4 regions of the Candidatus Pantoea communis genome follow, and region 2 is predicted to be linked to each of the others. Evidence: predicted binding sites of a transcription regulator. Region 2 holds the regulator's gene; each other region holds the start of a gene.
What was found. The regulator LexA, encoded in region 2, represses DNA repair genes until DNA is damaged. The targets are predictions, from matches to a motif close to TNCTGTATGTACATACAGNA.
Positions count from the first base shown of each region.

Region 1 (7,868 bases), on a different contig from region 2:
GCACTGACCAATGGTTTGAATCAGGCAAATTCACCTGCCTGAAATGAAGGGCTGTTCCCCAGAAAACCCCGCCAGCTTACTGTTTAGCGCAGGCAGGCTTTGAGTAGCCAATGTGGCTGGAGTCAACGCTTTCTAACCGCCTACGGCATTACAGCACACATCAGACTTTTACCGGGCAATGATGCGATGCCCACCCCGGTGGAGATGAAGCCACCAGCAGAAAACGAAACGCTCACCCTTTACTCAGCCATGCCCTGGAAACCTCAGGAAGGTGTTCGCTTCGGGTCAGTACGATCATGGAATCGCCAGGGAATAAATGCGGCTTGAGAACGATATCCCACGTGAGGTGCGTATACTGCTGACTCGCTGTTCAGAGGCGGACGGTCTTCAGAGATTGAGCCTGCTAAATAAAAGGGATCACACATGGACAATCGCCATACCCAGGAATTTATTAACTACTACCTTGACCTGAAAACCGAGCCGCAATACGCCATCATGATAAAAGGCGCCTGGGGTTCAGGAAAAACCTGGTTTATTGAACGGGTGCTCAGGGAATATAAGACACCCGATAAGGAATTCAAATTTCTCAAGGTAAGCCTGTATGGCATCAACACCATTGAACAGATTGAAGATGAGTTCTATCGTCAGCTTCACCCTGTCCTCTCAAACAAAGCTCTGATTTTCGGTGCAAACGTACTCAAGAATACGTTAAAGGCATCGTTCAAAATCGATCTTAATGGCGACAGCAAACCTGACCTAGATATCAACGCCAGTATTCCCAGCATAAACCTGAGTGACTTCAGCCGGGAACCTAATGGCTTTGTGCTGGTGTTTGATGATATCGAGAGAACGAGCATCGAGTTGACGCTGCTGTTCGGCTATATCAATCACTTTGTGGAAGTTAACGGATACAAAGCGATCCTGATTGCGAATGAAGATGAAATCATAAAAAGCGAAAAACGCAAAAATAATGACGACAATCACGCCAGTGCTGGTTACATCAGAAAAAAAGAAAAGCTTATTGGCAGAACCTTTGAGGTCGTATCGGATTTACACGGTGCCTGCGGGGAGTTCTTAGGCAAGGTGAGCAGCCGTACTGTTGCAAAAGCATTTAAAGCTGACATGCAATCTGTAGAAGCGCTCTATCGATCTGCGGGTTACAACAACCTAAGGCATCTGAGGCAATACTTCCTGGATGTCGAACGAATCACCAACCTGCTGGGAGTTCAATACGTCAAAAATGACGAGTTTATGGGGATCTTTTGCCGCCAGTTGTTGATCTTCTCCATGGAATACCGGGGCGGCAATCTCAGCCATGAAGAGTTTGATACTATCGGCAAGATTAACTACTCCCTGATGCTGGGCGACAAAAAGCAGGACAGTAAGTACGACAAGATTGTGCAGAAATACTCCTCTCCTGTATTAAGTGAGAAACTGCTGGATGGAAAGCACTGGCGCGAACTGATCTGCGATGGAAAGGTGACGGATGAACTTCGCACGCAGCTGGACATCACACGCTTTTTCAGAAGCGCCAGCGCTCAGGCATGGGAATATCTCTGGAATTTCCGGCAGCTCAGGGAGAACGTGTTATCCGAGCAGTATGACATTGCGAGAGATAACCTGTTCTCTGGCAAAATCACGGAGTTTGGTGAACTCCTGATGACGGCAAGCATCCTGATAGAGCTGGCGAACGAAGGCCTGACGAAGGATGTGATTCAGGACATCATAAATGAGACTAATCACCAGACAGACAGCCACTACAGCCGTATGGGGCCGAAGGAAATTCAGCATGCGTTTGTGAAATCACGTCACAATGAATTAATGGCCTGGCAAGGGATGGGTTTTCTTAACCGTGATGGGGATGATTTCAAAGCCATCCGTGAGCATGCCAAGGTCGCACAGCAGAACAGATTTGATTCTTCACTAGAGGAGTTTGCGGCACAGTTTAGTGAAGAGCTTAAAAAGGGAGACTTCACGTTTCTTTCAGAACTTAGCCTCTCCGACCAAACCAGATTGAGGTTGTTTGAACTGCCGTTTTTACACCTGACCGACCCCGCCCTCTTTATTGACAGTTTCAGGCAACTCGACCCGGTTGTCATGAAAAGAGTCAGTTTCAGCCTGAAGAACCGTTATGACGATGAGCTCTGCCGGAGCAAACTGCATGAAGAATATGACTGGCTGACTAGCCTTAAGACTACAGCGGATGGCTTCATCAGCGATCTCAACAGTAGCCGCTTTCAGGTGTTTCACGTGAAAGAATTTACTGATTACATACTGGCGAATGCGATTGCCTTATTTGAACCGGCGCAGACTTAACGTCGGGGCTTTCCGCGAAAACTGACTAGAAAAGCACGTCATTTCCTTTACTCAGTCAGTGCAGGAAACGGAGGCAAACCGTTTCCTGTCTGGTTCATGTTAACTTTCCTGCCCCTGATTAAATACAGTCATCTCATTAAGAGATGTGCTGGCATGCCACCATAAATGCATCTTCCACTTCAGTAAGGATTAATTGTTCTTGATGACATTCTCAGTCCGCTGAGGACCAGCAGATTATTAAACCTTCAGAGCTAAGCTTTATGGCCCGTAATGCATCCTTTAGTGAATCAGCGAAGCATACTGGCTTCGCCGGTTAACGCAGTCAGGTTGAAGATCCGGCGGCCTGCCGGGAGGCCAATGACGGCTTGCAGCGCTCAGCTATTTGCTAATCCTGAATATTTTCACAGCACAGGCTGCCATCCAGCACCAGAAAGCGATCGCTACTACAGAAACTGTCAGTGATAAAAGATATCGAAAGTTATCCTCAGTTTGGAAGCTGTTTACCACGTCCGTACCCAAAACGCCCACCAGGGAAAGCATCATGAATGGCAAAACCCACTTCACCTGTTTACGCAGCTGTATCTCGCACTTATCAAGAGGATATAACCCGGGCCAGCGCACCGTGTTTAGCGAAGAAAGAGATGAGGTGGATGGGGCTGAAGTATCTGAATGCAAGGCTATCCACATCAGCCCTGCACACCCGATGCCTAAAGCTGTGGATAGATTGCTGCATACCATGCAGTTAGTAGCGAGCAGACGGTTGGTTATTTTATAATCACACGGAGGATTATATAGCTTTAAAAATCAACGAACAGACAGGTTTACCTCCCCTCCCCTGCCAAGAGCATCTTGCGTCTGCCTGAAAGCCAGTTAATACTACTGTAAATATATACAGTTATTTCATGCGAGACTATTTTTATGTTCAACGCCTTTGAGTTGATAAATCCGGCGTCTAATCCGCCTCCCCGTTTCCGGCCACTGTTTCTTGAACGCGTACCGTGCGGGTTTCCGTCACCCTGCCAGGACTACGCTGAGCAGGAGCTGGACCTCAATGAGCATCTCATCACTCACAGGGCAAGCACCTTCTTCCTGCGCGCACAGGGCAGCAGCATGCAGGACATTGGCCTGTATGACGGTGACCTGCTTATCGTTGATCGCTCACTGAAACCTGAACACAGTGACATTATCATCGCTGAGGTTTACGGCGAGTTTACGGTAAAACGCCTGCTGATCACACCTGACGGGCCGGTTCTGCAGCCAATGAATCCTGCCTACCCTGTCATCAAACCCGATCCTGATTCTCTTCAAATTTTTGGCGTAGTCATCCATTTCGTTCACACCACGCGCCGGAGAAACTGAATGTTTGGGCTTATCGATGTGAATTCATTTTATGCAAGCGTAGAGAAGGCGTTTCAGCCCTCGCTAAGAAATGAACCTGTCTGCATTCTTTCGAATAACGATGGCTGTGTTATAGCAAGAAGCAAAGAAGCCAAAAAATTCATACGCATGGGAGAACCCTGGTTCAAAATTAAAAACCAGCAGTTCCCCGTTAAGATCCATTTTTTCTCCAGCAATTACGCGCTTTATCATTCCATGAGCAACAGGGTGATGTCCTGTATTGAGGAGATTGTTCCCCGCCTGGAAGTGTATTCGGTGGACGAGGGATTTTGCGATTGCAGGGGAATGGAACTGACCATGCCTTATGAAAATTTCGGGCGGATGATCCGGGAGCATGTTCTGCAATGCACCGGTCTGACGGTGGGTTGTGGCCTGGCACCAACGAAAACGCTGGCAAAATCGGCTCAGTGGGCAAGCAAAGAGTGGCCCCAGTTTCGTGGCGTGCTGGCGCTGACAGCTGATAATCCCGGGCGCATTGAGCAAATGTTGTCACGGCAACCCGTCGAAGAACTGTGGGGCGTGGGTTCTAGAATCGGCAAGAGGCTTAATCTGTTAGGCATCAGAACAGCACTCGAACTGGCACGCACCTCCCCTGTGTTTATCCGTAAGAATTTTAGTGTCGTTCTGGAACGGACCGTGCGCGAGCTCAACGGTGAGTCCTGCATTGAAATGGAGGATGCCCCTCCCCCTAAGCAACAAATAGTGGTCAGCCGAAGTTTCGGGGAACGCATTACAACCTATGAGGCCATGCGTCAGGCTATCTGCACTTACGCCGAGCGTGTCGGTGAAAAGCTGCGTGAAGACCGTCAGTTCTGCCACCACGTTTCGGTTTTTATCCGCACTTCACCTTTTGACAACGGGCGGCCCGGCTACAGCAACACAGCGTTTGTCCGACTTCAGGTCTGAACACAGGATACACGCGACATTATTCAGGCGGCCATACGATCACTTGATAGCATCTGGCAGCCGGGTTTTCGATTTGCTAAAGCCGGTATCATGCTGAGCGAGTTGCGACCTGACGGCTTCGCTCAACTCAATTTGTTTGATGAACATGCTCCACGTGCGGGAAGTGATGCCCTGATGAGTCTGATGGATAAGATGAATCGTTCCGGGCGTTACAGCATCGGTTTCGCAGGCAAAGGAATTCAGCCGGAATGGCGCATGAAGCGAGAGATGTTAAGCAAAGCCTGGACTACTAACTGGAAAGAGCTGCCCATTGCCAGAATATGCTAATCAGCAACTATCTGCTTTGCCATGCTAACTTCACAATTTATATTTCGCATTTTATAAACGCCAGTATTAGACCGTATGGGGTTGATTAGACTACTTACAAAATCCCAAACTAAGTTTTCTGCATGATTTTACATTTTGCCGACGTTAGCTCGGCGAGTGTGCCAACACACCCGCGACATGGCCAAGTAAATCACTCCCAATAAATATAGGAACGGCTCACGTTCACATCATGCTCTTCAATCTTGTCTTTGCCCCCAGCATAATCTGGAATAATAATTGTGACATGCTCAACCGCGTTTATGCACTGATCAAACTTATCCCTCTTGAGACAGCGTGTTACCGCTTTCTCAGTAGTGGAAAAAATCTGAATACTGATCTCTTTTGCCAGCCTGCCTAACTTGTCATAACTGTATTCTGATTTTCTTGAAGCAGATTGCTTGCCAGTCAGCTGACCTGCAGCGTTGTAATTGAATTGAGTAAAAGTTCGGTCGGACTTGAGAGAACTAGTTCTTTTGGCGCCAACAATTTGACCTTTAGCGTTATATTGATAATGAGTCATTGCTGTGCTCGTCTGCTTCAGGGTGCCATAGATTCCTTCTGTAATATCACCAGACTTTTCGATAGCTCCCTTCGGGTTAACCAAGTAAGCACCTTTGATTTGAGCATCAACAAACAGGGTGTTTTTTTGCGTTAGGGTATCAGTAAAAGAATTGCGAAAGGTCATAACTGTATCCCAGCCATACTCCCGTCTGCTTGCATGCATGGTGAAAATTGATGTCAGGATACCTTTGGGTGCTTTTTCATTTCTCTCCTGAACAATGTCGGCCTGAAGAAGCCCTCCACACTGGTCAAACGTGAAGGCACCTTTTCCTTGCATAAAACCATCTTTGCTTTCGATCTGCATATTAATGGATTTCGGCACAACAAGGGAGGTCGTCTGGTCTACCAGAATTGACGCGTTAACTTGATTCACTGCTTTTTGTTCAGAAGCGCAGGCAGCAGCCACAGCCATAGGCGAGCAGGGAAGTGCAAGGCATACCAACACAGCATTAGTCATGAATTTCATTTTTCTTTCTTGAGTGTAATGAATAATGCATTATCTTAAAAAAAGATGAGAACCTGGGCTTTAGGGTTGATGATCTTCTTGTGGCAATTTCTTGTATAGGATTCATTTGTTATTCTGTTCGAAATCTGTTTCGCATTGATTACATCTCAGATTTGACATGAATCAGAACGGGAATTTCACATTGAAATTCTGATACTTTAAGTATGATAATCATCAACTTAGACGTGAAATCATGATGGGAAAAACTTGAGGTTCTCGTTCTACTAAAATAGCTAATCCGGAAGAGGGGAGGGCGGTCATCCAAACACTGAGCAGCTTTGTATAGCGCTACTGTGCTGTTGCCTCATGCAACTAACAAGTTAAATGAACGGATAATTTCACACGTACAAACATTTGATGTTTTTCCATTAAATCTTGCACGTACAATTATATTGCGTACACTTGCATCATTGATTGCCAACGGGGCGGACGAATGAAGAGTAATTACGGCGGATTAGATGAGACGGCACGCAGAGCAAATGCAATGCTGCGCAGCATGAGTGACGACATTACAGTAAGACGTAATGAATTTGGTCTCGATCAGTACTATCAGACTTTCACACGAAATTCGGTTGCCAACCTTCCTAAGCTAAGCCGCCGTGCCGTTGAGCAGGCAATTGATGAAATGGAAGAGAAGGGCCATGTTTTCGGGAAAAAAGATGCGGGTAATGCAAAGCATTATGCGCTTACCATTCAGGACGTAATGGACATCTATGCCCATCGTAAGGTTCCTAAATATCGCGATATACACGCCGGTGAAGGCCCCTTTGTTGTCTTTGTCGTGAACCTGAAAGGGGGCGTATCAAAAACAGTCAGTACCGTTACCCTGGCACATGGCCTACGCGTTCATCAGGATCTGCTGCAGCACGACCTGCGTATTCTGGTGATAGACCTCGACCCACAGGCTTCCAGCACCATGTTTCTGAACCATGCCAATAGCATTGGTTCCATTATGGAAACGGCTGCGCAGGCAATGCTGAACGACCTAGACGCTGAACAGCTTAAAGATGACATCATTAAGCCCACCATTATCCCGGGTGTGGATGTGATCCCAGCCTCCATTGATGATGGCTTTATCGCGAGTCAGTGGAATGACCTCGTCAGACAGCATCTTCCTGACATGCTGCCTTCGGATGTTCTTCGCCAGACCATCATTAATCGTGTTGGTAAAGACTACGACTTCATTTTCGTCGATACGGGTCCGCACCTTGATGCATTCATGCTTAATGCATTGGCTGCAAGCGATCTGCTGCTGACGCCAACGCCGCCAGCTCAGGTTGATTTTCACTCAACGCTCAAATATCTCACTCGTTTACCGGAAATGATCGAGCAGTTAGAAGAAGAGGGCATCACACCGCAGATTAAGGGCAACATTGGTTTTATGTCCAAGATGACCTCAAAGCGCGATCATGAAATGACACATGGCCTGGCACGGGATGTCTTCACGTCTCATATTCTCGACGCCACCTTGCCACGTCTGGATGGGTTTGAACGCTGTGGAGAAAGCTTCGACACCATCGTCAGCGCCGACCCCAGCTCATATCCGGGGAGTTCTGAGGCCCTGAAAAATGCAAAACGTGAAGCAGAGCGGTTTACGCAGGCGGTGTTTAAACGAATTGAGTTTGTAAGGGGTATAAAATGAAAAAGGAAATGGTCAAACTTGGCCGCCAGCTAGGAAACTCAAGCTTCTCAAAAATGATGAGCGAATCAGAGAGCGAACGGGTCTTCACCCTCAAATCCGGTGCAGAGGCGCGTTTTACTCTCACAAAGATTCTGCACGATGACATTGAAGCACAGACTTTTGTGGATGCATCCA
Region 1 covers NZ_VWXC01000019.1:82,382-90,249, forward strand. Annotated here, with positions in the region: gene F3J37_RS21465 (P-loop NTPase fold protein) at 424-2,316, shown strand; gene F3J37_RS21470 (hypothetical protein) at 2,858-3,091, shown strand; gene umuD (translesion error-prone DNA polymerase V autoproteolytic subunit) at 3,235-3,675, shown strand; partial or broken gene umuC (translesion error-prone DNA polymerase V subunit UmuC) at 3,676-4,947, shown strand; gene F3J37_RS21485 (RHS repeat domain-containing protein) at 5,138-6,013, opposite strand; gene F3J37_RS21490 (AAA family ATPase) at 6,486-7,694, shown strand; gene F3J37_RS21495 (ParB family protein) at 7,691-7,868, shown strand, end outside.
Region 1: the regulator LexA is predicted to act here: its motif matches at 3,194-3,213, upstream of umuD (translesion error-prone DNA polymerase V autoproteolytic subunit).

Region 2 (7,868 bases):
CCATGACGCGTCGCTTCGAGCAGCATTGCCAGCAGGTGACGGTGGAACTGATCCGCGAAAGCTTTATTACCGCTGACGAGATGGCGCCAGAAGCGGAATTCCTGCCCGCCGATGATCGCTTTTGGTTACGTGAAATCGTGCTGTGCGGCGATGGCGAACCCTGGTTGATTGGGCGAACCGTGGTGCCAGAAAGCACGTTGAACGGCCCGGAGCAGATGCTGCAAAATCTTGGCACTCGTCCGCTGGGGCGCTATCTTTTCGCCTCCTCGACGCTGAGCCGCGATTTTATCGACCCCGGCCAGGTGGATGATCTGTGGGGACGTCGCTCGCGCCTGCGTTTATCAGGCAAACCGCTGCTGCTAACTGAACTGTTTTTACCAGCGTCGCCGTTGTACCGCGCGCTGAATCAAGGATAAAGGATTGTGGAAAAAACCTTAACCATGACCAAATGGCAGGCTTATCGACGCCTGATGCGCATCGATAAACCGATTGGCACGCTGTTGCTGCTGTGGCCCACCATGTGGGCACTGTGGTTATCAGGCATGGCGGTGCCGCCTTTGTCTGTGCTGGTGGTATTTGTGCTCGGCGTCATTGTGATGCGTGCCGCGGGTTGCGTGATCAATGATTATGCGGACCGTAAGGTGGATGGTCATGTCAAACGGACCGCATCGCGTCCGCTGGCGAGCGGCGCGGTGACGGAGAAAGAGGCCAAAATCCTGTTTGTCGTGCTCGGGTTGCTGGCATTTGCGCTAGTGCTGACCATGAACCGTATGACGATTTTTCTGTCATTTGGTGGCCTGGCACTGGCGTGGGTCTATCCGTTTATGAAGCGCTACACCCATTTACCCCAGGTGGTATTGGGAGCGGCATTCGGCTGGGCGATTCCAATGGGTTGGGCGGCGGTTAGTGAGTCCTTACCTCTTGTTTGTTGGCTGGTGTTCTTCGCGAATATCTGCTGGACGGTGGCTTACGACACGCAATATGCGATGGTTGATCGTGATGACGACCTGAAGATTGGCGTGAAATCCACAGCGATTCTGTTCGGTCGTTTCGATAAGTTGATCATCGGCTTATTGCAGTTGGCCACGCTGGGGCTAATGGCGCTAGTCGGATTGATGTTGCATTTGAACGGGGCGTTTTACTGGTCACTGCTGGTGGCGGGCGGCTTCTTTGTGTATCAACAAAAGCTGATTGCTCAACGTGAACGCGATCCTTGCTTCCAGGCCTTTCTAAATAATAACTACGTTGGTCTGGTGCTGTTTATCGGCGTACTTCTCAATACTCAGCCATTTATTGACCTGTTTTAAGGGGTTGCTGCCATAAAAAAGGCGACCCGTTGAGGGTCGCCTTTCTGTTTTTTATGCCCGACGTTATTCGTGGGCTACAGCACTTTCAATGGTCAGACGGACATCACTGGTCACCAGCTCTGCCAGCATCTGCCACATAATGTGGGTGCGTTCCGCATCGGCATCGCCTGAATCACTGATGTAGCCTTCATCACGCAGTGACAGCACCAGCGCGGTAAACACCGCTTTGTCGAAGAACTCTGGCGCGTTAATGCCATGCAACACTGACAAACGCTGCGCCAGCGTGCGGCTCTCTTTCTCCAGCGTGCCGCGGTTAATCGTCGGCTTGGCACTCAGAATGGCGAAGGTGATGGCAAAACGCTGCAGCGTTTCACGGATACCGGCAGCCAGCAGTTGCAATGAACGATGGCGGGCCGGATTCATGCGTAACTGCCCATCATGCTCGGTAATCAGGCCTTGTCGCGCCATCTCAGCACAGAGGGCATTCAGCACGCCTGGCAGCTCTGCGTTATCCCAGCGCAGGAACAGCTCACTCTTCAGCATCGGGTAAACCAGACTCACCTGACGCAGCAGCTCCGCCTCACTGATCTCACGATGCTGCTGCACAATAGCGGCAATCAGCGATGGCATGACCAGCATGTGGTGGATGTTGTTGCGGTAATAGGTCATCAGGACGGCCTGTTCGCGCGGCAGAATGATGATATCGCCAATGCTGTCTTGTTCCGTCTCGAACTTGTTCATGCCCATGGCGTGATCAAGCAGCGCTTCAGCACTCATCTCCGGCACAGTCGCTTCCGGTGAATAAGGCACGTTACGCAGCAGCTGGGTGTAGCATTCCAGTTGCTCAATCAACTGCTCACGCGTCAGGGAACGCTGACGAGAAGCCAGCAGCGCGGTGACGCACAGGTTCATGGCGTTGGCGGCACCGGCTTCGTTAATACGCACCATCAGACGTGCCGCGATATCATTTACGGTCGGCGTCATCCATGCCGGGCGTTGTGGTTCAATCGGATCGATCGCATCACGCCATTCCGGCACGTTTTTGTTCAGATAGTTCATCAACGGCAGGGGTTCGCCGAAGTTAACGTAGCCCTGGCCAAGATTGCGCAGTTTACGTAACCCGCGCACCATCTGCAGGAAACTCTCTTTCTCTTTGGCCGCGCCACGTAACTCTTTGGCGTAAGTACCCACTTCCATGACGTGTTCATAGCCGATGTAGATCGGAACAAACGTAATCGGACGGCTACCGCCGCGCAACATGGCTTGCAAGGTCATCGACAGCGTGCCGGTTTTAGGATCCAGCAGTCGGCCCGTGCGCGAGCGCCCGCCTTCAACGAAATACTCGACTGAATATCCGCGGCTGAACAACTCGCCCAGATATTCACGGAACACCGTGGAATAGAGTTTGTTGCCCTTGAAGGTACGGCGAATAAAGAAAGCACCCAGACGACGGAAAATCGGACCTGCTGGCCAGAAGTTCAGGTTGATGCCGGCCGCGATGTGTGGCGGCACCAGCCCCTGATGGTAGAGCACGTAAGAGAGCAGTAGATAGTCCATGTGGCTGCGATGGCAGGGCACATACACAATCTCATGGCCATCTTGCGCCAGCTGACGGACTCGCTCGCCACCGTTGACGTTGATGCCCTGATAAAGGCGGCTCCACAGCCAGCCCATCACGCGGTCTGTGACGCGAATGGCCTCATACGAGAAGTTCGCTGCGACCTCTTCCATCATCTCAACAGCATTCTGCTGGGCTTTCTCGTGCGAGATTTTTTTGCTACGCGCTTCATCTTCAACCGCTTTTTCAATCGCTTTGGATTGCAGCAGCTTGTTGAACAGATCCTGACGCGCAGGCAGACGTGGGCCTACAGCAGCCAGGCGCTGACGCGCGAAGTGAATGCGAGCCACGCGTGCCAGCTTCTGGGCAATCGACTTATCCGTACCGTGCTCCGTCGCCATCTGGCGCAGGGAAACGGTCGGCGAGAAGCGCACAAAGCTGTCACGTCCGTGCCACAAAATGGCGAAGAATTTCTCTACACCATTAAGGATGCGCAGATGTGGCGTATCTTCTCCCTGGATTTCGCGTCCCGGCGCACGACCAAACATCACCGCCACCGGTAACATCTGTACGTCGAGATCAGGGTTACTGCGGTGCAAATCGAGATAGTCGTGGAATAGCTTCACCGACTCAGGATTGGCAACGAAATAGGGGAATACGCGTGGGCCATCATGAATAAACACGTGACGCGGCAGTAGCGTGCCGTCGATCTCCAGCGGAGCCAGCGGATCGGGCAGATCATGTTTCAGGCACTGTGCCCGAAGAGTGAGCAGGTCAGCCTTTGAATCATAAGGCAAAACATACATCACTGGACGAGTCGGATCGATCCCGTGTTCTGAGACAGGATCGGTCGGAATGACCTTACTCTTTACCAAAAAAGAGAGTGGTAAATTCAATAGTTTGTAATAAAGTTTACGCCAACCTGACATAGACAACTTAAAGCCTCTTGTTAGCAAAGCGCGGCAAGCATACCAGAAAGTGCAACGAAGATCTGTGGCTTACACGACCTCAGATAGCCCACATATTGACGCCAAATCACATCAAGGGTTCCAAAGCATGGCAAATAACGTCACCGGTATTCAAAGAATAGTGAATGCAGCCGGTTATTCCTGGCAGGGCTTGCGCGCCGCCTGGAAACATGAAGCCGCATTTCGTCAGGAAGCCATTGCTGCACTGGTGGCGATTGTGGTGGCTTGCTGGCTGGATGTTGATGCGATTTCCCGCGTACTGATGATTGGCTCCGTGGTGCTGGTGATCATTGTTGAAATCCTGAATAGCGCCATTGAAGCGGTGGTGGACCGCATTGGGCAAGAGCGCCATCCTTTAGCCGGACGAGCAAAAGATATGGGCTCAGCGGCGGTGTTGCTGGCTATCTTACTGGCTCTGTTTGTCTGGATCGCACTGCTCTGGTCGCATTTGCGATAGGCATTCCAGAATCTTCAAACCGCTGATTTTTCCCTCTGTTTTGGTTTTCATTTCGCCAATACCTGTATATACTCACAGCGACTGTATAAACAACCAGGGGGCGGGATGAAAGCGTTAACCACCAGGCAGCAACAGGTCTATGATCTGATTCGCGACCACATTAACCAGACCGGCATGCCGCCAACGCGTGCGGAAATTGCTGCGCAACTGGGTTTTCGCTCGCCCAATGCTGCGGAAGAACACCTGAAAGCACTGGCGCGTAAAGGCGTCATCGAGATTGTATCCGGCGCATCTCGCGGCATCCGCCTGCTAATGGAAGAAGAAGTCTCCGAAGGGTTGCCGCTGATCGGTCGCGTGGCCGCCGGTGAGCCGCTGCTGGCGCAAGAGCACATCGAAGCGCACTATCAGGTTGATGCCAATCTGTTTAAACCTACCGCCGATTTTCTGCTGCGGGTGAGTGGTATGTCGATGAAAGACATCGGGATTATGGACGGCGACTTGCTTGCCGTGCATAAAACCCAGGAAGTCCGTAATGGTCAGGTTGTGGTGGCGCGCATTGATGATGAAGTGACCGTCAAACGCTGGAAAAAGCAGGGTGCCATTGTGCATTTGCTGCCAGAAAACACCGAATTCCAGCCGATTGTGGTCGATACCCGTGAGCAGGCTCTGACCGTTGAAGGTTTGGCTGTGGGCATCGTACGTAACGGCGAATGGCTTTAATCTCTCATTGAATTCCCCCGCTGCGGTTGGTCGCTGTGCTGACCGCAGTCTGATACATTGATTTTCCTCTTCAGGCTGATTGCCGGTTAATGGTCCTATTGACCAGCGCAACAATGGAACGGGCGAATGCGGCTGTTTTCCTCTTCAGATAAAGCATTGTGGCGGCTGGCGCTGCCGATGATTCTCTCCAATATTACCGTTCCGCTGCTCGGTGTCGTCGATACGGCAGTGATTGGCCATCTCGATAGCCCCATTTACCTCGGTGGCGTGGCGGTAGGTGCAACGGCGACCAGTTTCATCTTTATGTTGCTGTTGTTCCTGCGCATGAGCACCACGGGTTTGACTGCGCAGGCGTTTGGCGCGAACGATAAAACCGCCTTAGCGCGGGCGTTGACGCAACCTCTGCTGATCGCCCTGGTGGCGGGCGTGCTGTTTTTATTACTGCGCGCGCCCTTCAGTTTGATCGCCGCCTCATTAATGGGCGGCAGCCCGGAAATGCAACACCAGGCACAAATTTTTATCAACATTCGCTGGCTTAGCGCACCGGCGACCTTAGCCAATCTGGTGATTTTGGGCTGGTTGCTTGGCGTGCAATATGCGCGAGCGCCGATGGTGCTGCTCATTGTCGGTAACCTGGTGAATATCCTGCTCGATCTCCTGTTTGTGCTGAAGCTTCACTGGGGCGTTGCAGGTGCGGCGGCGGCAACGGCGGTGGCAGAGTACGTCACGCTGGGTGTGGGGTTATGGATGGTGGTACGTGTGCTTAAGTTGCGCGGCATTTCTTTCAATCTGCTAAAACAGAGCTGGCGTGGTGATGCGGCACGCCTGTTCCGGCTCAACCGCGACATCATGCTGCGTTCGCTGATGGTGCAAATCTGTTTCGCGTCACTCACCTTGCTGGGCGCGCGTTTAGGGCCAGATGTTGTTGCGGTGAATGCCGTACTGCTGATGTTCCTGACGTTTACGGCCTATGCGCTGGATGGTTTTGCCTATGCCGTGGAGGCCTGCTCCGGTGAAGCGGTGGGGGCGCGAGATCGCAGTCGCTTATTACTGATTTGGCATGCTGCCTGCCGTCAGGCTGGTATCGTTGCCCTGGCGTTCGCAGCCATCTATGCGATAACCGGCCCCCAAATTGTGGCGTTGCTCACCTCGCTTGAGCCACTGCGAGAGATGGCCGATCGCTATCTTGGCTGGCAGGTGATTCTGCCGCTGATCGGTGTCTGGTGTTATCTGCTGGACGGTATGTTTATCGGCGCCACGCGCGGGCGCGAAATGCGCAACAGCATGGTGATGGCGGCAGTGGGTTATGGGCTTGCCTTACTGACACTCCCGTGGCTCGGCAATCACGGCTTATGGCTGGCGGTGACGGTGTTTCTTGCCTTGCGTGGCTTGACGCTCTGGTGGATGTGGCGACGTCACTGGCGACACGACAGCTGGTTCACTGTTTGAATAAGCGAAGCGTAACCTACAGATTATTCTGTATTTTTTTGCGTAATCCTATCTGGCTACTATAATTATCTCAAACGGCGCAATTGAGTAGCGCGTTGTGTGGGTGATTACCTGATTTATCAGGAGATCATCGCATCTCACTCAGGATGATGTGGAGGATTATGATGAACAAAGACGAAGCGAGCGGTAACTGGAAGCAGTTTAAAGGGAAAATGAAAGAGAAGTGGGGCAAGCTGACGGATGACGATATGACGGTCATCGAAGGTAAGCGCGATCAGCTTGTCGGTAAAATTCAGGAACGCTACGGCTACGCGAAAGACCAGGCCGAAAGCGAAGTGAAAGACTGGGAAAGTCACAATAAAGATTACCGCTGGTAACCGGAATTAAGGAAGATGCTCCTACCCCGCCGATCACCCGTCGGCAAGGCACAAGGAAGTGCCACTCACCCTTTTCTCACTCTCTTTTTCGTATCAATCTCATGATCGTGATCGCAGCTATCGTGAAGATTGCATGCTGCGACTTCTGCGCAGTTCTCGCACAAACCATGGGCTTCAATAACCGTGTGGCGCAATGAGAAACCGGCCTGATCGGCCAATCCCGAAATAATCTTTTCTACGCCCTGTGCGTGTTTTTCACTGACTGCCGCACAACCATCACACACCAGCATCACCGAAGTATGCGCAGGCTCGTCGAAATGGTGGCAAACCACATAACTGTTATTTGATTCGACACGATGAATAAAACCCTGCTCCAGCAGAAAATCCAACGCGCGGTAAATGGTCGGAGGTTTAGCCTGCGGCTCGCTGATGCGAAGTTGATCCAGCAGATCGTAAGCACTGATCGAACCATTCTGCTCAGCCATTAAACGCAACACTTCAGCGCGTTGAGTGGTCAGGCGCACGCCGCGGTCAAGGCAAAGGGATTCTGCCTGAGTAAGCAGTTGTGCGGGCGTGAGGTTTGACATAAATGTTCTCCAGGTTGCAGGCGATGTTATTTTATCACACAAACTTTTACCCTGCTGTGATTGCTTTTTACCCGGTTAAAGACCTGGAAAAATCCCGTTAATCAATAAATTAACTTAACCTTCCTGTTGTGCTGATAAAACTGCTCATTTCAGACCCTCTATGAGATCAGTCATATAGCGTAATTATCACGCTATTTTTGCTTTGCAACTCACCGGGTTAGCGTCTAAGGTTCAAAAGGTCTTAAGTAATATCTGGCATCAATTTAGGCTTTGTTCATTTTTCTGCATAACTAAACAGCAGAATGGTGTGGTTGTATCCAATTCTGCGAACAGCAGTGCTATTTCCTTTTAATTCACAGCAATGATGCGTTAGCCAGGGTTCAGAATAGCGGCTAACTAAACTGTTTCGTTTCTGAGTTATTCAGCGACATTTCAAAGGTGATGG
Region 2 covers NZ_VWXC01000009.1:154,224-162,091, reverse strand. Annotated here, with positions in the region: gene ubiC (chorismate lyase) at 1-416, shown strand, start outside; gene ubiA (4-hydroxybenzoate octaprenyltransferase) at 441-1,307, shown strand; gene plsB (glycerol-3-phosphate 1-O-acyltransferase PlsB) at 1,371-3,794, opposite strand; gene F3J37_RS13885 (diacylglycerol kinase) at 3,922-4,290, shown strand; gene lexA (transcriptional repressor LexA) at 4,396-5,010, shown strand; gene dinF (MATE family efflux transporter DinF) at 5,137-6,459, shown strand; gene F3J37_RS13870 (CsbD family protein) at 6,624-6,836, shown strand; gene zur (zinc uptake transcriptional repressor Zur) at 6,902-7,423, opposite strand.

Region 3 (7,868 bases), on a different contig from region 2:
TTGATATGAGTTAATGATGACATGCTTACAACTTCTTCAAATGAGAGACAAAATTACAAGGGCGCGTGCGTGCATCCAGCTGTTCTTCAATAATGCGTTCCCAACCGCTACGGCAGGCATTGGTTGATCCCGGCACGGCGAAAATCAGCGTCTGATTCGCCAGCCCGGCCACCGCGCGTGATTGCAGCGTGGAACTGCCAATCTCTTCGTATGAGATCATCCGGAACAGTTCGCCAAAGCCGTCAATTTCACGGTCGAACAGCGGCAGCAGCGCTTCCGGCGTACTGTTTTTGCTGTTAAATCCGGTGCCGCCATTGACGATCACCACCTGCACATCATCACTGGCAATCCAGCGCGACACGGTGGCGCGAATGCGGTAACGGTTGTCAGGCACAATCGCGCGATCCACCACCTGATGCCCGGCTTCTGTCAGTGCCTCACGCAAGTAGTCGCCCGAGCTATCATTGCTGGCATCACGGCTGTCCGAGACGGTCATCACCGCCACATTCAAGGCGACAAACTCGCCGGTAGGTTTACCCATGGCTGTAACTCCTGTGTTTAGCCGCCAATGAAAGAGAGGTTTTGTGTTATGCCGGTGTTGCCCTGATGCAGGAAATGCGTCTGCTTTTTCTGCCCGAGACTGTGGGCAATACGCGCCTGTAGTTCGCCCTGCTGATCGTCGGATGCCAGTAAATCGCGCAGCGAGACGCCACCGTCGCCAAACAGGCACAGATGTAAATTACCCATTGCCGACACGCGCAGGCGGTTGCAGCTGGCGCAAAAATCCTTTTCGTAAGGCATGATCAAACCGACTTCACCCTGATAGTCAGGATGGCGGAACACCTGAGCGGGTCCGTCACTGCGACCGCGCGACTGGCGTTGCCAACCCTGCATGATCAGCTGATTGCGAATCACCTCACCCGAGATGTGATGACGACGGAACAGATCACCGCCCTCGCCGGTTTCCATCAGTTCGATAAAGCGCAGCTGAATTGGACGGATGCGGATCCAGTCGAGGAAGGTCGCCAGGCTGTGGCTGTTGAGATCGCGCATCAGCACGCTGTTGACTTTGACCTTCTCGAACCCGGCGTCAAACGCGGCATCAATTCCGGCCATCACTTCCGCGAATTTGTCCTGGCCGGTGATGGCGTGAAACTGGCGTGCATCGAGGCTATCGACACTAACGTTAATGTGGGTGAGCCCGGCATCACGCCACGCGCGCACGTCTCGCGCCATTCGGTAGCCGTTAGTGGTCATGGCGATCTGGCGAATGGCGGCGTTTTCACGTACTGCTGCGATGATATCGGTGAAGTCACGCCGCATGGAGGGTTCGCCGCCGGTCAGGCGCACTTTTTCCGTGCCCGCGGCCGCAAAGGCACGCGTCACGCGACGAATCTCGTCGAGCGAGAGGAAACTTTTATTGTGATTACCGTTCGGTTTATAGCCGTCCGGCAAACAGTAGGTACAACGGAAGTTACACACATCCGTGACCGACAGGCGCAAGTAGTAGAAGCTGCGCGCATAGGCATCTGTAAATTGTGGCACCTGAACACCTTTCCAAATACGGGAGATGCAGTCATTTCTTTCTGCACCCTGGCAGCGATGCTGCGGCCAGGCATCCATATCGTTATGACTTAGGCATGCAAGGCTTGGGAGTCTGTTGTCATTGTGGACAACACGGTTAATTCGAATGGTAGCGCGATTTCTCCCTCGCATCCATCAGTGAATTTCGCTATATATATTGATACATAACGTTTTTTCACCGCATTTTCGCCGCAGGATACGGTAAAATGCGCGGCAGATATTGATACACATCACTTCAACTGCACGACAACCTGCAGTTGTCAGTTAAAAGGAACAGCATGAATCGTACCCTGGCAGATTTGGATCGCGTGGTAGCACTGGGCGGCGGGCACGGCCTGGGTCGTGTGATGTCGGCGCTGGCACCGCTGGGCTCACGCCTGACCGGCATCGTGACCACCACCGATAACGGCGGATCCACCGGACGCATTCGTCGTTCGGAAGGCGGTATTGCCTGGGGAGATATGCGTAATTGCCTGAACCAGTTGATCATGGAACCGAGCGTAGCGTCGGCAATGTTTGAATACCGTTTTGCCGGTAACGGCGAACTGGCCGGTCACAACCTCGGTAATCTGATGCTCAAAGCGCTCGATCACCTTAGCGTGCGGCCGCTGGAAGCCATCAACATCATTCGCAATCTGCTCAAAGTCGATGCCTTCTTGATTCCGATGTCGGAGCAACCGGTAGACCTGGTGGCGCAGGATTGCGAAGGCAATATGGTGTATGGCGAAACGGCAATTGATGAAATGAAGCTACCGCCGCAAGAGTTGATGCTGCATCCCAATGTTACTCCCACTAAAGAAGCACTGGATGCGATTGCGGAAGCGGATTTGATCCTGATTGGCCCAGGCAGTTTTTACACCAGCCTGATGCCAATTCTGCTGATGGAGGAGATGGCACGCGCGCTGCGCCGTACGCCCGCCACCATGGTGTTTATTGGCAATCTTGGACGTGAGTTAAGCCCGGCCGCCAGCCTGACGGTGGCGGATAAACTGGCAATGATGGAAAAAGCCATCGGCAGGCGAGTGATTGATGCCGTGGTGGTCAGCCCGTCAGCAGACGTCAGCGGTGTGGAAGATCGCCTGATTGTACGTGAACCGCTGGAGGCCGCCGATATCAAGTATCGCCACGATCGCCAGCTGCTGCGGATTGCATTGGAACATGCGATTCAGGCGGTGTGACCTTGCGAAAGTCGTGCGCGTGATTGCGCTTTCTACGCAGAGAGGTATAGAACGCTGCCAGCGTAGGGGGCGCTATTCACAGGACTTAACGAAAGCTTTCGTCGGGCCGTCATTTGATGACGGCCAAAACCCTCTCGCTTCTATCAGGAGGCGGCGATAAACAACTCGCGCAGCTGGTGCAACTGGTCGCGCACACTGGCGGCCTCTTCGAACTCCAGATTCTGCGCGTGCTGCTGCATCTGCACTTCCAGCTCGTGAATTTTCTTCTGCATGGCTTGTGGCGTCAGCGCCAGATAGTTGGCCTCTTCTTCTGCCGCCACACGTGAGGCGGTTTTGCCCTTACCGCGCGTTTTCACCACGTTTTTGCCCAACTCAAGAATATCGGTGATTTTCTTGTTGAGGCCCTGCGGCACAATGCCATTCTCTTCGTTGTAACGCTGCTGCTTCTCACGACGACGTTCGGTTTCGCCCATCGCGCGTTCCATCGAAGGGGTGATCTTATCAGCGTACAGAATCGCCTTACCGTTGATGTTACGCGCCGCACGGCCAATAGTCTGGATCAGTGAGCGTTCGGAACGCAGGAAGCCCTCTTTATCCGCATCGAGGATCGCCACCAGCGACACTTCCGGCATGTCGAGACCTTCGCGCAGTAAGTTGATGCCCACCAGCACATCGAACTCACCGAGACGCAAATCACGAATGATCTCCATACGTTCAACCGTATCGATATCGGAGTGCAGATAGCGCACCTTCTCGCCGTGCTCCACCAGATATTCGGTAAGATCTTCCGCCATGCGTTTGGTCAGCGTAGTGACCAGCACACGTTCATTGATCGCCACGCGTTTGCGAATTTCTGATAGTAAGTCATCCACCTGAGTGGCGACCGGACGCACTTCCAGAATCGGATCCAGTAGCCCGGTGGGACGTACCACCTGATCAATCACTTCGTCACCGGATTTTTCCAGCTCATAGTTACCCGGCGTGGCCGAAACATAGATGGTTTGCGGTGCCAGCGCTTCAAACTCTTCAAAACGCATCGGACGGTTATCCAGCGCCGAAGGCAAGCGGAAGCCATATTCTACCAGCGTCTCTTTACGTGCGCGGTCGCCGCGATACATGCCGCCAATCTGGGGGATGGTGACGTGCGATTCGTCCACCACCAGCAATCCATCGGCGGGCAGGTAGTCAAATAAGGTCGGCGGTGGCTCGCCCGGACCGCGACCCGAGAGATAGCGCGAGTAGTTTTCAATGCCAGAGCAGTAGCCGAGTTCGTTCATCATTTCGAGATCGAACTGGGTACGCTGGCTGATGCGCTGCTCTTCCAGCAGTTTATTGTTCTCCAGCAGCACCTTGCGACGATCCACCAGCTCGACCTTGATCTCTTCCATCGCCTGCAGAATACGTTCGCGTGGCGTCACGTAGTGCGTTTTCGGATAGATGGTGAAACGCGGGATCACGGACTCAATCTGCCCGGTCAACGGATCGAACAGCGACAGACGCTCAACTTCTTCGTCAAACAGTTCGACACGCAAGCCGATGTCGTCGGATTCAGCCGGGAAGATGTCGATCACTTCGCCACGCACGCGGAAGGTGCCACGCTGGAACACCTGATCGTTGCGGGTATACTGCAGCTCCGCCAGACGGCGCAGAATGCTGCGCTGGTCGATAATCATGCCGCGCGTAAGGTGCAGCATCATTTTCAGATAGAGATCGGGATCGCCCAGGCCGTAAATCGCCGAGACCGAGGCCACCACAATCACATCACGGCGCTCCAGCATCGCTTTGGTGGCTGAGAGACGCATCTGTTCAATGTGCTCGTTGACCGCCGCATCCTTCTCAATAAAGGTGTCGGAACTCGGCACATAGGCTTCAGGCTGGTAGTAATCGTAATAAGAGACAAAAAACTCCACGGCGTTATCCGGGAAGAACTCTTTCATCTCACCGTATAACTGCGCCGCCAGCGTTTTGTTTGGTGCCATCACCATCGTCGGGCGATTGAGATCGGCAATCACGTTGGCGATGGTAAAGGTTTTACCCGATCCGGTTACCCCCAGTAGGGTTTGATGTGCGAGACCATCCTCCAGCCCCTCTTCAAGACGACGAATGGCCTCAGGCTGATCGCCTGAAGGTTTGAAATCAGAGTTGAGTTTGAAGGCTTTACTCATGGTTTTGCGGTTCCTGCAGAAGATGTCAGCGAGCAGGCTGATAATTCTACTCTGCTATGACGAATTTGCCAGAAAAAAATACTGGATATATTTACAGATATCTTGCACGATAACGGGGAAAGCACCTGTCTCGCTTCAGTGCAATTTAAGCGGCAAAAGACAAAAGCTTGTTGCGCAAGGTTATCCCCAGAGCCGTGACGCTTTTAACATTTGTCAAGAGAGCGTCATTAAATTGCAGTCCGATGACAAGGCAGAAAAATCTCAGGCTTGCTTTTAATTAACCTGCTGATTTTATTGGTAATGGTTCTAAAGTCCAGTTTCGCAGCATAATGTATGCAGGCCGCGTATTTCCTCGCTTCCACGCGGTTTTCAGTCGCTAATGCACAAGGTTATCCACAGGAATAGTGGATAACTGAATCCAGCCCCGAGCCCATCAGCTGTGTATAATTTTCCCCGCTCTTATCCTGGCGTGCGAAATATTTTTTTTTCGTTTTTTTTTCCGCCTGCCTTAAACCGCTTTAACTATCCTTTTGGCAAGTCAAGCACCATTGTTCTCGTAAAAACCATGCCTTAAGACCACTTATTTCTTCAGTGATTGCCTTATCAGTGAACAGATGCACCAGAAACGTTAAGCATTCAGCACCGTCAAAGTGCAGTCAGGTTATTACTCAGTGGGATTATTAAGTATTTCTCACCTTTTAAGCCCGCTTTCGCTGGATTCTGACTCAGAATATCCCGTTCCATTAACCTGGCCTGGTAATTGCAGTAGTTTAACGATGGAGTGACGAGTCCATACGGCTTGCCTTGCAGGCCATCAACAGCAGTGTCCACCTTAATCGTGCACGACTGTATGCCAGACGACACAGAGCGGGAGCATTCAGGCAAATAATCTGGAAGGAGTATGTCAGATGCTGAGTTTACGTTCGGTGAATCAGTTTTACGGTCACAACCATATCCTTTGGGATGTGGATCTCGATCTGCCGCCCGGCACCTGTACGGGTGTGCTGGGCAGTCCTGGCATGGGCAAAACCACGCTGGTGAACTGCATTATGGGTCGCTTGCCTATTAACAGTGGCTCAATGATCTGGCAGGAAGATGGCTCGCCACCCGAGAATTTGTTGCTGCAGCCCGCCGAACAGCGTGCGCGCATGGGGATTGGCTATGTGCCGCAAGGTCGCCATATCTTTTCGCAGATGAGCGTGGAAGATAATTTGATGATCGCGCTGATGGCCGCTCAGGACGATCGCAGCCGTGCCATTCCTGAAATGGTGTTTGATCTGTTCCCGGCACTCTATTCCTTGCGTCATCAGCGCAGTGGCGAATTGCCGATGGATCAACAGCAGCAGCTGGCACTGGCGCGAGCATTGGTGCTGCAACCTAAACTGCTGATTCTGGATGAGCCGACCGAAGGAATGTCGCCGTGGCTGGAAGAGGAGATGGGCAACCTGATCCGCCGTCTTAATCGCGATTACGGCCTGACCATTTTACTGCTGGAGCAGCATGTCTCCTTCATCCGCCGCGTGGCAGACTATTTCCTGCTGCTTCACCGTGGTCGCAATGTGGCGCAGGGTAAAGTCGCTTTGCTGGATGATGTGACGGTGAATAAGTGGCTGACAGCGACATGATGATGTGGTCGCCATCGATAAACTGCAGCCAAAATGTTGCATCACATTCTGACATTGAAGGTGCTGGTCTATGGCGGCCCTACGGACGAAATGATGTCAGGTGCGCACTGTTGCGTACCTGACATCGAATCGCCATCCATAACGATCCTACGGGCGATATGAAGTAGAGTGCGCATGAATGCGCATCTGAAACAGGCTCATGACTGCGGCAACGTTAAATACTGACCGCACTCGGCCTGTTGTGCTTCGCTGTCCAGATAGGGAATTTCACCGAGGAACGGTGCATCAATACGTTGACGCAGCGTGGCCATGTACTCGGCATGTCGTTTACCTGGCGGCTGAATATCATTGGCAATCCAACCGGCTAACCGCAACCCTCGCGCCTTCACCGCTTCCGCTGTCAGCATCGCGTGGTTAATACAACCTAGCTTCACCCCCACCACCAGAATCACCGGCAGTTGTTCCGCGTCGACCCAGTCAGCATAGGTCTGCGTCTCGGATAATGGCGTAAACCAGCCGCCCGCACCTTCAACCAATACCCATTCGGCCTGCTGCTCCAGCGCTCGCAATCCGGCTGACAGCGCAGAAAACGCAATCGGCCTGCCCTCTTCCGCGCTGACAATATGCGGTGACGTCGGCTCGACAAATGCCAGTGGATTCACCTGCTCATAGCTGAGCGCCAGGCTGCTGTAGCGCTGCAACGCTAGCGCATCGCTGTTACGCACGCCCTCTGGGGTGATCTCGCAGCCCGATGCCACGGGCTTGTATCCTGCGGTGCGTAAACCTGCTGCGCTTGCCGCCTGCAACAGTGCGCCACTGGCGACCGTTTTGCCCACTTCGGTATCCGTTCCGGTAATAAACCAGCGTGTCATTTGCTCAAAACTCCGTACATCAAGTGATAACTAAGACGATAACCCTGCGTATCCTGCGGCCAGTGCTGCTCCAGTTGCGTGAGCTGCGAGCGTGTGAGCGGCTGTGCGCCACGGCCGTCGTGCAGATGCGTAGCACCAATGCCTTTCAAAGAACGCATGGCACTCAGCGCGCTGGGGAAATGCAACGTGATAGTCTGCGGCTGGCACTGCGCCGGTAAACCTGTGAGAGCGGCAGAGAACTGCGCTGCGCTGAGAAAACGATTGGCGTGCTGACGGCCATCTAACCGAGCCCAGGCTTCATGCACTTCATGCAGGGAGCCATCGAGCAAGGTTGAGAACAGCACGCTGCCACCCGGCCGTGTGACGCGCAAAAACTGCTGCAACGCCAGGCGCAGATCGCTGCTCCACTGCACCGCCAGATTGCTCCACACGCCATCGACGCAC
Region 3 covers NZ_VWXC01000005.1:131,747-139,614, reverse strand. Annotated here, with positions in the region: gene moaC (cyclic pyranopterin monophosphate synthase MoaC) at 1-23, opposite strand, end outside; gene moaB (molybdenum cofactor biosynthesis protein B) at 26-541, opposite strand; gene moaA (GTP 3',8-cyclase MoaA) at 559-1,545, opposite strand; molybdenum cofactor riboswitch at 1,534-1,668, opposite strand; gene F3J37_RS09185 (gluconeogenesis factor YvcK family protein) at 1,863-2,762, shown strand; gene uvrB (excinuclease ABC subunit UvrB) at 2,906-4,927, opposite strand; gene F3J37_RS09175 (ABC transporter ATP-binding protein) at 5,836-6,552, shown strand; gene bioD (dethiobiotin synthase) at 6,750-7,424, opposite strand; gene bioC (malonyl-ACP O-methyltransferase BioC) at 7,421-7,868, opposite strand, start outside.
Region 3: the regulator LexA is predicted to act here: its motif matches at 5,007-5,026, upstream of uvrB (excinuclease ABC subunit UvrB).

Region 4 (7,868 bases), on a different contig from region 2:
GCTAAGACTATAGCGCAAAGCGCTGGTGGAAACGCCAATAGCGTCCTGCTTTTGAGATTAATTCGTCATGCGTGCCCGACTCAATAATCTGTCCCTGGTCCATCACGCAAATACGATCCATTGTTGCCAGGCCACTGAGGCGATGGGTCACCATGATTACCGCCTTACCCTGACTGACCTGGCGCAACAGCGTCAATATCTGCTGTTCGGTGGTGGCGTCCAGGCCTTCGGTGGGCTCATCAAGCAACCACAGATCGCCGTTGTGCAGCAGGGCGCGCGCAATGGCCAGGCGACGCAATTCGCCTCCCGACAGCGGGCGGCCACCTTCACCCATCCACGCGTTGAGCCCTTCATCATGTTCCGCCAAATGGGTGAGTCCAACCTGATGCAGTACTGCATTCAGTTGTTCATCACTGGCGGCAGGGTGTGCCAGCAGTAAATTATCGCGTAACGTCTGACTAAACAGATGCACGCGCTGCGTGACCACGCTGATACGTTGACGCAGACTTTTTTCGTCCCACTCAGCTAGGGGAATATTATTCAGTCGAATGTCACCCTGCTGCGCCTGCCAGCCACGCGTGATCAGTGCCAGCAAACTGGATTTGCCGCAGCCGGTGGGGCCGAGCAGTGCCAGATGCTCACCGGTGCGCAGTGTCAGCGAGAAGTGCCTGAGTACCGGTTCCGGTCGCTGCGGATAGCTGAAAGTGATTTTTTCCAGCGTCAGGCTGATGCCCGAATCAGAGGGCACGGTCGAGGATGGAAAACGAATCAGAGGCGCTTGCTCAATGATTTCCTGTACGCGCTGCGCCGCACCAGTGACCTGCGAAAGCGGCAAAAAGGCGCCTGCTACCGGTGCCAGCGCTTCAAATGCCGCCAGGCCGCAGAACACGAAAAGTGCGATGAATGCGCCAGGTGCGCTATCGCCGCCCACGCCCGCTGCGGAGATCCACAGTAGCAAGACGACGGTTGATCCGCTGATTAACAATAACAGGCTTTGCGCCAGCGCTTGCAGACGATGCTGACGCTGCTGTGCCTGCTGCCAGCGCATTTCCTCCGCATCCAGTTTTTGACGCCATAAGGCCGCAGCACCATAAATTTGCAGTTCAGCCAGTCCGGTTACCCATTGCGTCAGTTGCAAGCGCCAGCTGGCTTGGTGCTGGGCGATGCGATGCCCGGCAGAGGTGCCTAATCGCCAGAACAGCGGCGGCATGAGCAAAAGCGTCAGCAGCATCATCCCGCCCAACAGCAGCGCCAGTGGCACATCCAATATCGCCAGACCGCAAGTGACTACCACTATCACTACCGCCGCGCCGCCCAGCGGTGAAATGACGCGCAGATAGAGATGGTCTAACGTATCGACATCACTGACAAAGCGGTTAAGCAGTTCGCCCTGTCTGAAACAGGCCAGTTGTTCGGGGGCCAGTGCGATCAGTTTGCTAAAGGTGAACACACGCAAATGCTGCAACACCCTGAAAGTGGCATCGTGACTGACTAAGCGTTCGAAGTAACGCGACGCAGTGCGAGTGATGGCCGCGCCACGCACCCCTGCTGCGGGCAACATATAGTTGAAACTGTACAGGCCAGCCACGCCAGCCAGCGATGAGGCGGCGAGGAACCAGCCAGATAGGGTGAGCAAGCCGATACTGGCGAGCAAAGTCGCAATGGCTAACACGATGCCCAGACCTAAACGCCAGGGATGACGACGGAACAGGCGCAGAAACGGCAATAGTGGATTCATCAGACAATCTCCTGCTGGCGATGCTGCACCATGGCACGCAACGGCCCGTCCTGAGCAATCAGTTGTTGCCACTGCCCCTGCTGCACCAGTTGCCCGGATTGCATCACCCAAACTTCATCCCAACTGGCAAGATCGTGAAGTTGGTGGGTGATCATGAGGGTGGTTTGCTGTGTGGCTGCCTGGTTTAATGCGCGCAACACATGCTGTTCACTTTGGCTATCAAGACCTGAACCGGGCTCGTCCAGCAGCAGTAGTTGTGCCGGTTTCAACAGTGCACGCGCAACGGCGACGCGTTGTGCCTGGCCAACAGAAAGGCCCATTCCACCATCGCCAATGGATGTGTCGAGGCCTTGCGGTAAACGGGCGAGAAACTCATCCACGCCCGCCTGTTGCAAAACGCTGCGCAGTGTTGCTTCATCCATGCTGCTGTTGAGAGACAGGTTTTCGCGCAACGTGGTCGCGGGCAAATGGGGATTTTGACCGACCCACGCCAGATGCTGCTGCCAGTTCTCACGGCTGATATCCCGCAGTTCATGCCCATTGACCCGCAGCGATCCTTGATAGGGTAGAAAGCCGAGCAACACGTTCATCAGTGCTGATTTACCCGCTCCACTCTGACCCACCAGCGCCACGCGTTTATTCGCCTCAAGCGTAAAATTCAGCGGCTGTGATAACGCTTCACCTTTGGCTGTCATCACCACCAAATCTTGTGCTTCAAGGCTTAAAGGGGTATCGAAAGCGACTGACAGGCTGGAGGTGGAAGCTGGGATCTCCGGACTTTCGTTAAGAAAACGATCCAGTGCATCGGCGCCCCCAACAGCTTGCGCTTTAGCGTGGTAAAAAGTACCCAGATCGCGCAGCGGCTGGAAAAACTCAGGCGCCAATATCAGTGCCAGGAATCCAGCAAACAAGGTCACGCCAGTGCCGTAATGGCCGAAATTGAGTTCGCCAAGATAGGAGAAGCCAAAATAGACCGCGACCACGGCAATCGCCAGTGAGGCAAAGAATTCCAGCACTGCGGAAGAGAGAAAAGCAAGGCGCAGCACTTCCATGGTGCGCTGACGAAAATCCGTGGTGCTTTCAGCAATCGCCTGCTGTTCAGCGGCAGCCCTGTAGAACAGGCGCAAGGTTTCACGCCCGCGCAGGCGGTCATAAAAATCGCCGCTCAGACGTGCCAGTGCGAGGAAGTTGCGACGGTTTGCATCGGCGGCACCCATGCCGACCATCGCCATGAAAATTGGAATCAGCGGTGCGGTCGCGAGCAGGATCAATCCTGCCGCCCAGTTAATGGGGAAGATGGCTATCAGGATGGCGAAGGGAATAAAAACGGCCAGTGACATCTGTGGCAGATACCGCGCGTAATACTCTTGCATCTCTTCAATTTGCTCAAGCAGCAGCGTTGCCCAGCTTCCCGCTGGTTTGCCCTGAACCCAGGCAGGACCTAAATCATTCAGCTTATCCAGTACCTGTTTGCGCAGAGCGCGACGGATGGCAACGCCAGCACGGTAACCTGCCATTTCTCGTGCATAGTGCAGACCTGCGCGAAGAGCAAAGCACAACAGCAGCAGGATGAAATCAGTCAGCAGGGCACCGCGCGGTTGTTGGGCGACAATAAGATTCTGCAGCAGCGAGGCCAGCAACCAGGCTTGAGCAATAATCACCAGTGCACCGGCAAAACCGAATAGCGATGCGGCACGTAAACTTCGTGCGCCATGAAGACGTTGCTGGCGGAGCCAGCGAAGAAGATGTTGCTGCCGTGATTTTTCCATGCGAAGCCGTTTGATCACTGATGGAGAGAGGCAAAACCGGATAAAGTATCCGGAAATAGTAAGCGCATGAACTTTAGCATGCAGGCAATAAAAAAGGCGACCTAAACAGGTCGCCTCTTTGCAATTATGATCAGCTTATTAACAAGTTACAGATCGGTTTTAACAAGCCCGTCAAGATAGCGTTCTGCATCCAGCGCCGCCATACAGCCGGTGCCGGCAGACGTGATCGCCTGGCGATAAATATGATCCATCACGTCACCCGCCGCAAACACGCCAGGAATGCTGGTCTGGGTCGCATTGCCCTGCAGACCGGACTGCACTTTGATATAGCCGTTTTCCAGCGCCAGCTGGCCGTCGAAAATGGCAGTATTCGGGCTATGACCAATCGCCACAAACAGCCCGGCAACATCCAGCGTTTCCGGCTCTTCACCTTTGGTGGAAAGCAGTTTCACACCGGTGACACCCATCTGATCGCCGACCACTTCTTCCAGTGTGCGATCGGTGTGCAATACGATGTTGCCGTTGCGCACTTTATCCATCAGACGATCGATCAGGATTTTTTCCGCACGGAAGCTATCACGACGGTGAATCAAATGGACTTTCGCCGCGATATTTGCCAGGTAAAGGGCCTCTTCCACCGCGGTATTACCGCCACCAATCACCGCGACTTCTTGATTGCGATAAAAGAAACCGTCACAGGTCGCACAGGCGGAAACGCCTTTGCCTTTGAACGCTTCTTCAGAGGGCAGGCCGAGATAACGTGCGGAGGCGCCAGTAGCAATGATCAGCGCGTCAGCGGTGTATTCGCCACTGTCCCCCGTTAAACGGAACGGGCGATTCTGCAAATCTACTGTATGAATATGGTCGAAAATAATTTCGGTGTTGAATTTCTCGGCATGCTCTTGCATACGTTCCATCAACGCCGGGCCTGTCAGATCGTTCGGATCGCCTGGCCAATTCTCCACTTCAGTTGTGGTGGTGAGCTGACCGCCTTTTTCCAGCCCGGTAATCAATACCGGATTCAGGTTAGCGCGGGCGGCATAGACTGCCGCAGTATATCCGGCAGGGCCGGAGCCTAAAATGAGCAGCTTACTGTGTTTGGCCGTACTCATGCGTTCCTCAGTTTTTTGCGACAACATAGTTTTTGATTGTAGGGAAATTAGCGCAGCAAAAAAAGGTTTCAGCAATTTTGATAACAATCGCTGCAAGCGGCGTAGTCGATGAGTGCAAATTCTGCACGTCGATTGCGCCAAAAGGGGGGCAATGCTCGGCAAATTCTGGTGCAGCAGCATAAAAATTCTCATTTAAAAACAGCAACCCAGAACTCTATCTGGCATCTTGTACTGAATTTGGATGTTTTACTTTGACAATCGCCTGCTGTTTTGCGAAAACATTACCAGAAGCGGAGAATATTTAGCGGTTCAAAACAGAATATCATTTCTGTTTTGCACGTTTTTGCCGGATAAACTCAGTCTGACATTGGTAATGACGCATGATGTGGACAGACAACATGCGTCATACGGATGGAAGCGTTACTGCACAGACTTATCGTCTTCACTTCAGTAAGGCCCTGAACAATGAGCGTTTTCAGGGTGTGGCAGGTAAAGGGAAGGAATTAAGAGAGACAATAATAATGGTAGACAATAAGAAACGCCCCGGAAAAGATCTGGACCGTATCGACAGAAACATTCTGAATGAATTGCAAAAAGACGGCCGTATTTCTAATGTTGAGCTTTCAAAACGTGTTGGCTTATCACCTACGCCGTGTCTTGAGCGTGTGCGTCGACTGGAACGTCAGGGCTTCATTTTGGGTTACACCGCACAACTGAACCCACATTATCTGGATGCTTCACTGCTGGTATTCGTTGAGATTACTCTGAATCGTGGTGCGCCAGATGTGTTTGAACAATTTAACGCCGCTGTACAAAAACTTGAGGAAACTCAAGAGTGTCACCTCGTTTCCGGTGACTTTGACTACCTGTTGAAAACCCGTGTACCGGACATGTCCGCCTACCGTAAGCTTTTGGGTGAAACCTTGCTGCGCCTGCCGGGCGTTAACGACACCCGTACTTACGTGGTGATGGAAGAGGTCAAACAGAGCAATCGTCTGGTGATCAAAACCCGGTAATGCAGGGCAGGTGCAAAACTTGCAGGAATTCGGTACACTCCTGTGAATTCATACAGGACCAGCGTCGGGCTTGCCCGGCGCTGTTGCCTTCTTAATTTACAGGCACCTGGAGAGTTCTCTTGAGCCAGGAATATACAGAAGATAAAGACGTTTCGTTACAACCGCTGAGCAGTGGACGCAGGCTGCTGGAAGCGTTGCTCATCCTTGTGGCCCTGTTCGCCATCTATTTGATGGTGTCGCTGGTTAGCTTCAACCCTTCCGATCCCAGCTGGTCGCAGACCGCCTGGCATGAACCGATCCATAATTTGGGCGGCAGTGTCGGCGCATGGCTGGCGGATACCCTTTTATTCATTTTCGGCGTGATGGCGTATGCCATTCCTCCGGTCATCATTGGCTTGTGCTGGATTACGTTCCGTCAGCGCGATCGCCAGGATTACATCGATTACTTTGCGGTGGGCTTACGCCTGATTGGCGTACTGGCGCTGGTGGTGACCACTTGCGGTTTGGCCGCGCTGAACGTCGACGACATCTGGTACTTTGCTTCGGGCGGTGTGATTGGCAGCCTCGTCAGTAATGCGATGGCACCCTGGTTTAGTTCTGCCGGCGGTACTTTAACGCTGATCTGCGTCTGGGCGGCAGGCATAACCCTGTACACAGGCTGGTCGTGGCTGACGATCGCCGAAAAAATCGGGAGCGTGGTGATGGGCGTGCTGACCTTCGCCAGCAACCGCTCTCGTCATGACGAACCCTGGCAGGAAGAAGATGAGTACGAAGAAGAGGAAGAGCATGCCGAACATGCTGCGCCTCAACTGCGTGCTGCGCAATCGCATGATGACGATGATGACGTTCTACTGGCTAAGCCGCGTAAGGTGGCTGAGCCTATCGCCGAACAGCTGCCGGATGATCCTCTGCTAGCCAAAGCCAGTGCCGCGACAGCTGCAGCCATTGCTGTGACCGCCGAAGCAGCACACCAGGCGCCAGTTGTGCCTTCCCCCGTGTTCAATGCACCAGCCGAAGCGGCACCTGTTGTTCATACCCCGGAAGTGCGAGCGGCAGAAGCACCTGTTGCGGTACCGCCTGCGCCTGAACCGGTTATTCAACCCGCACCGCCGCTGTATCGCTTTGAAGTTCCGGGCGAACCTGCACCTTCAGCGTTTTCACCCGTTGATGACGATGAAGGGCCACGCATGGGGAACTGGCAGGATGCCGCTCAATCATCTGCTTCTCTGAACACTGCGGCAGCCGCAGCAGTGGGGGCAGCTGCAGCGAAAACGGCTTCTGCGTATACACCCGCTTTCGATGTGGTGCCGGAGCGCGATTACAACCCGCAGGTGAAGCAGGGTATTGGCCCTGAATTGCCGCGTCCGAACAAAGTTAAACTGCCAACACGTCGTGAACTGGCTTCTTACGGCATTAAGTTGCCGTCACAGCGTATGGCTGAAGACAAAGCGCGAGAAGAAGCCGAACAGCAACTGCCTGAAATGACTGCGACCTATCATGAACCGTTACAGGATCATGAAGAGGATGCCGCGTTGCAGGAAGCACACCTGCGCGAAGCGTTTGCGTCTCAGCAACAGCAGCGCTATGCAGAGACCGGACAGCATCAAGTCGAAGAAGATGAAGAGGCTTTACATCAGGCGCAGTTGGCTAATCAGTTTGCCGCTCAGCAGCAACAACGCTATCAGCAATCTGATACCCATGAAGGCCCAGTATTTAACCTTGATACTTCATCAGCCTTTGATTTTTCGCCGATGAAAGATTTGGTTGATGACGGCCCAAGCGAGCCATTGTTTACCATCGCTGCCACGCCTGAGCCGGAAGCGCCTGCGCAATGGCAGCAGCCTGTCGCACCGCAACCTGAAGCGCCTGCGCAGTGGCAGCAGCCTGCCGCACCGCAATCTGAAGCACCTGCGCAGTGGCAACAACCTGCAGCACCGCAGCCGGAAGCCATGCCATCGCTGAATGAGCACAATAGCCCATGGTCATCGCCCGAGACCGAAAGCTATGCTGCGCCAGCAGAAGCGCCTCAACCGCTCGCACCTGCGCAAGATAGCCTGTTCCATCCGTTCCTGGTTCGTCATGAACGTCCGCTGGAAAAGCCTTCTACGCCGCTGCCGACGCTTGATTTGCTGACCTCTCCGCCTTCGGAAGAGGAACCGGTGGATATGTTCGCGCTTGAGCAGACAGCACGTCTGGTTGAAGCGCGTCTGGCCGATTATCGTGTGAAGGCTGA
Region 4 covers NZ_VWXC01000029.1:38,638-46,505, reverse strand. Annotated here, with positions in the region: gene cydC (heme ABC transporter ATP-binding protein/permease CydC) at 8-1,738, opposite strand; gene cydD (heme ABC transporter permease/ATP-binding protein CydD) at 1,738-3,507, opposite strand; gene trxB (thioredoxin-disulfide reductase) at 3,654-4,619, opposite strand; gene F3J37_RS25510 (hypothetical protein) at 4,627-4,824, opposite strand; gene lrp (leucine-responsive transcriptional regulator Lrp) at 5,141-5,635, shown strand; gene F3J37_RS25500 (DNA translocase FtsK 4TM domain-containing protein) at 5,755-7,868, shown strand, end outside.
Region 4: the regulator LexA is predicted to act here: its motif matches at 5,674-5,693, upstream of F3J37_RS25500 (DNA translocase FtsK 4TM domain-containing protein).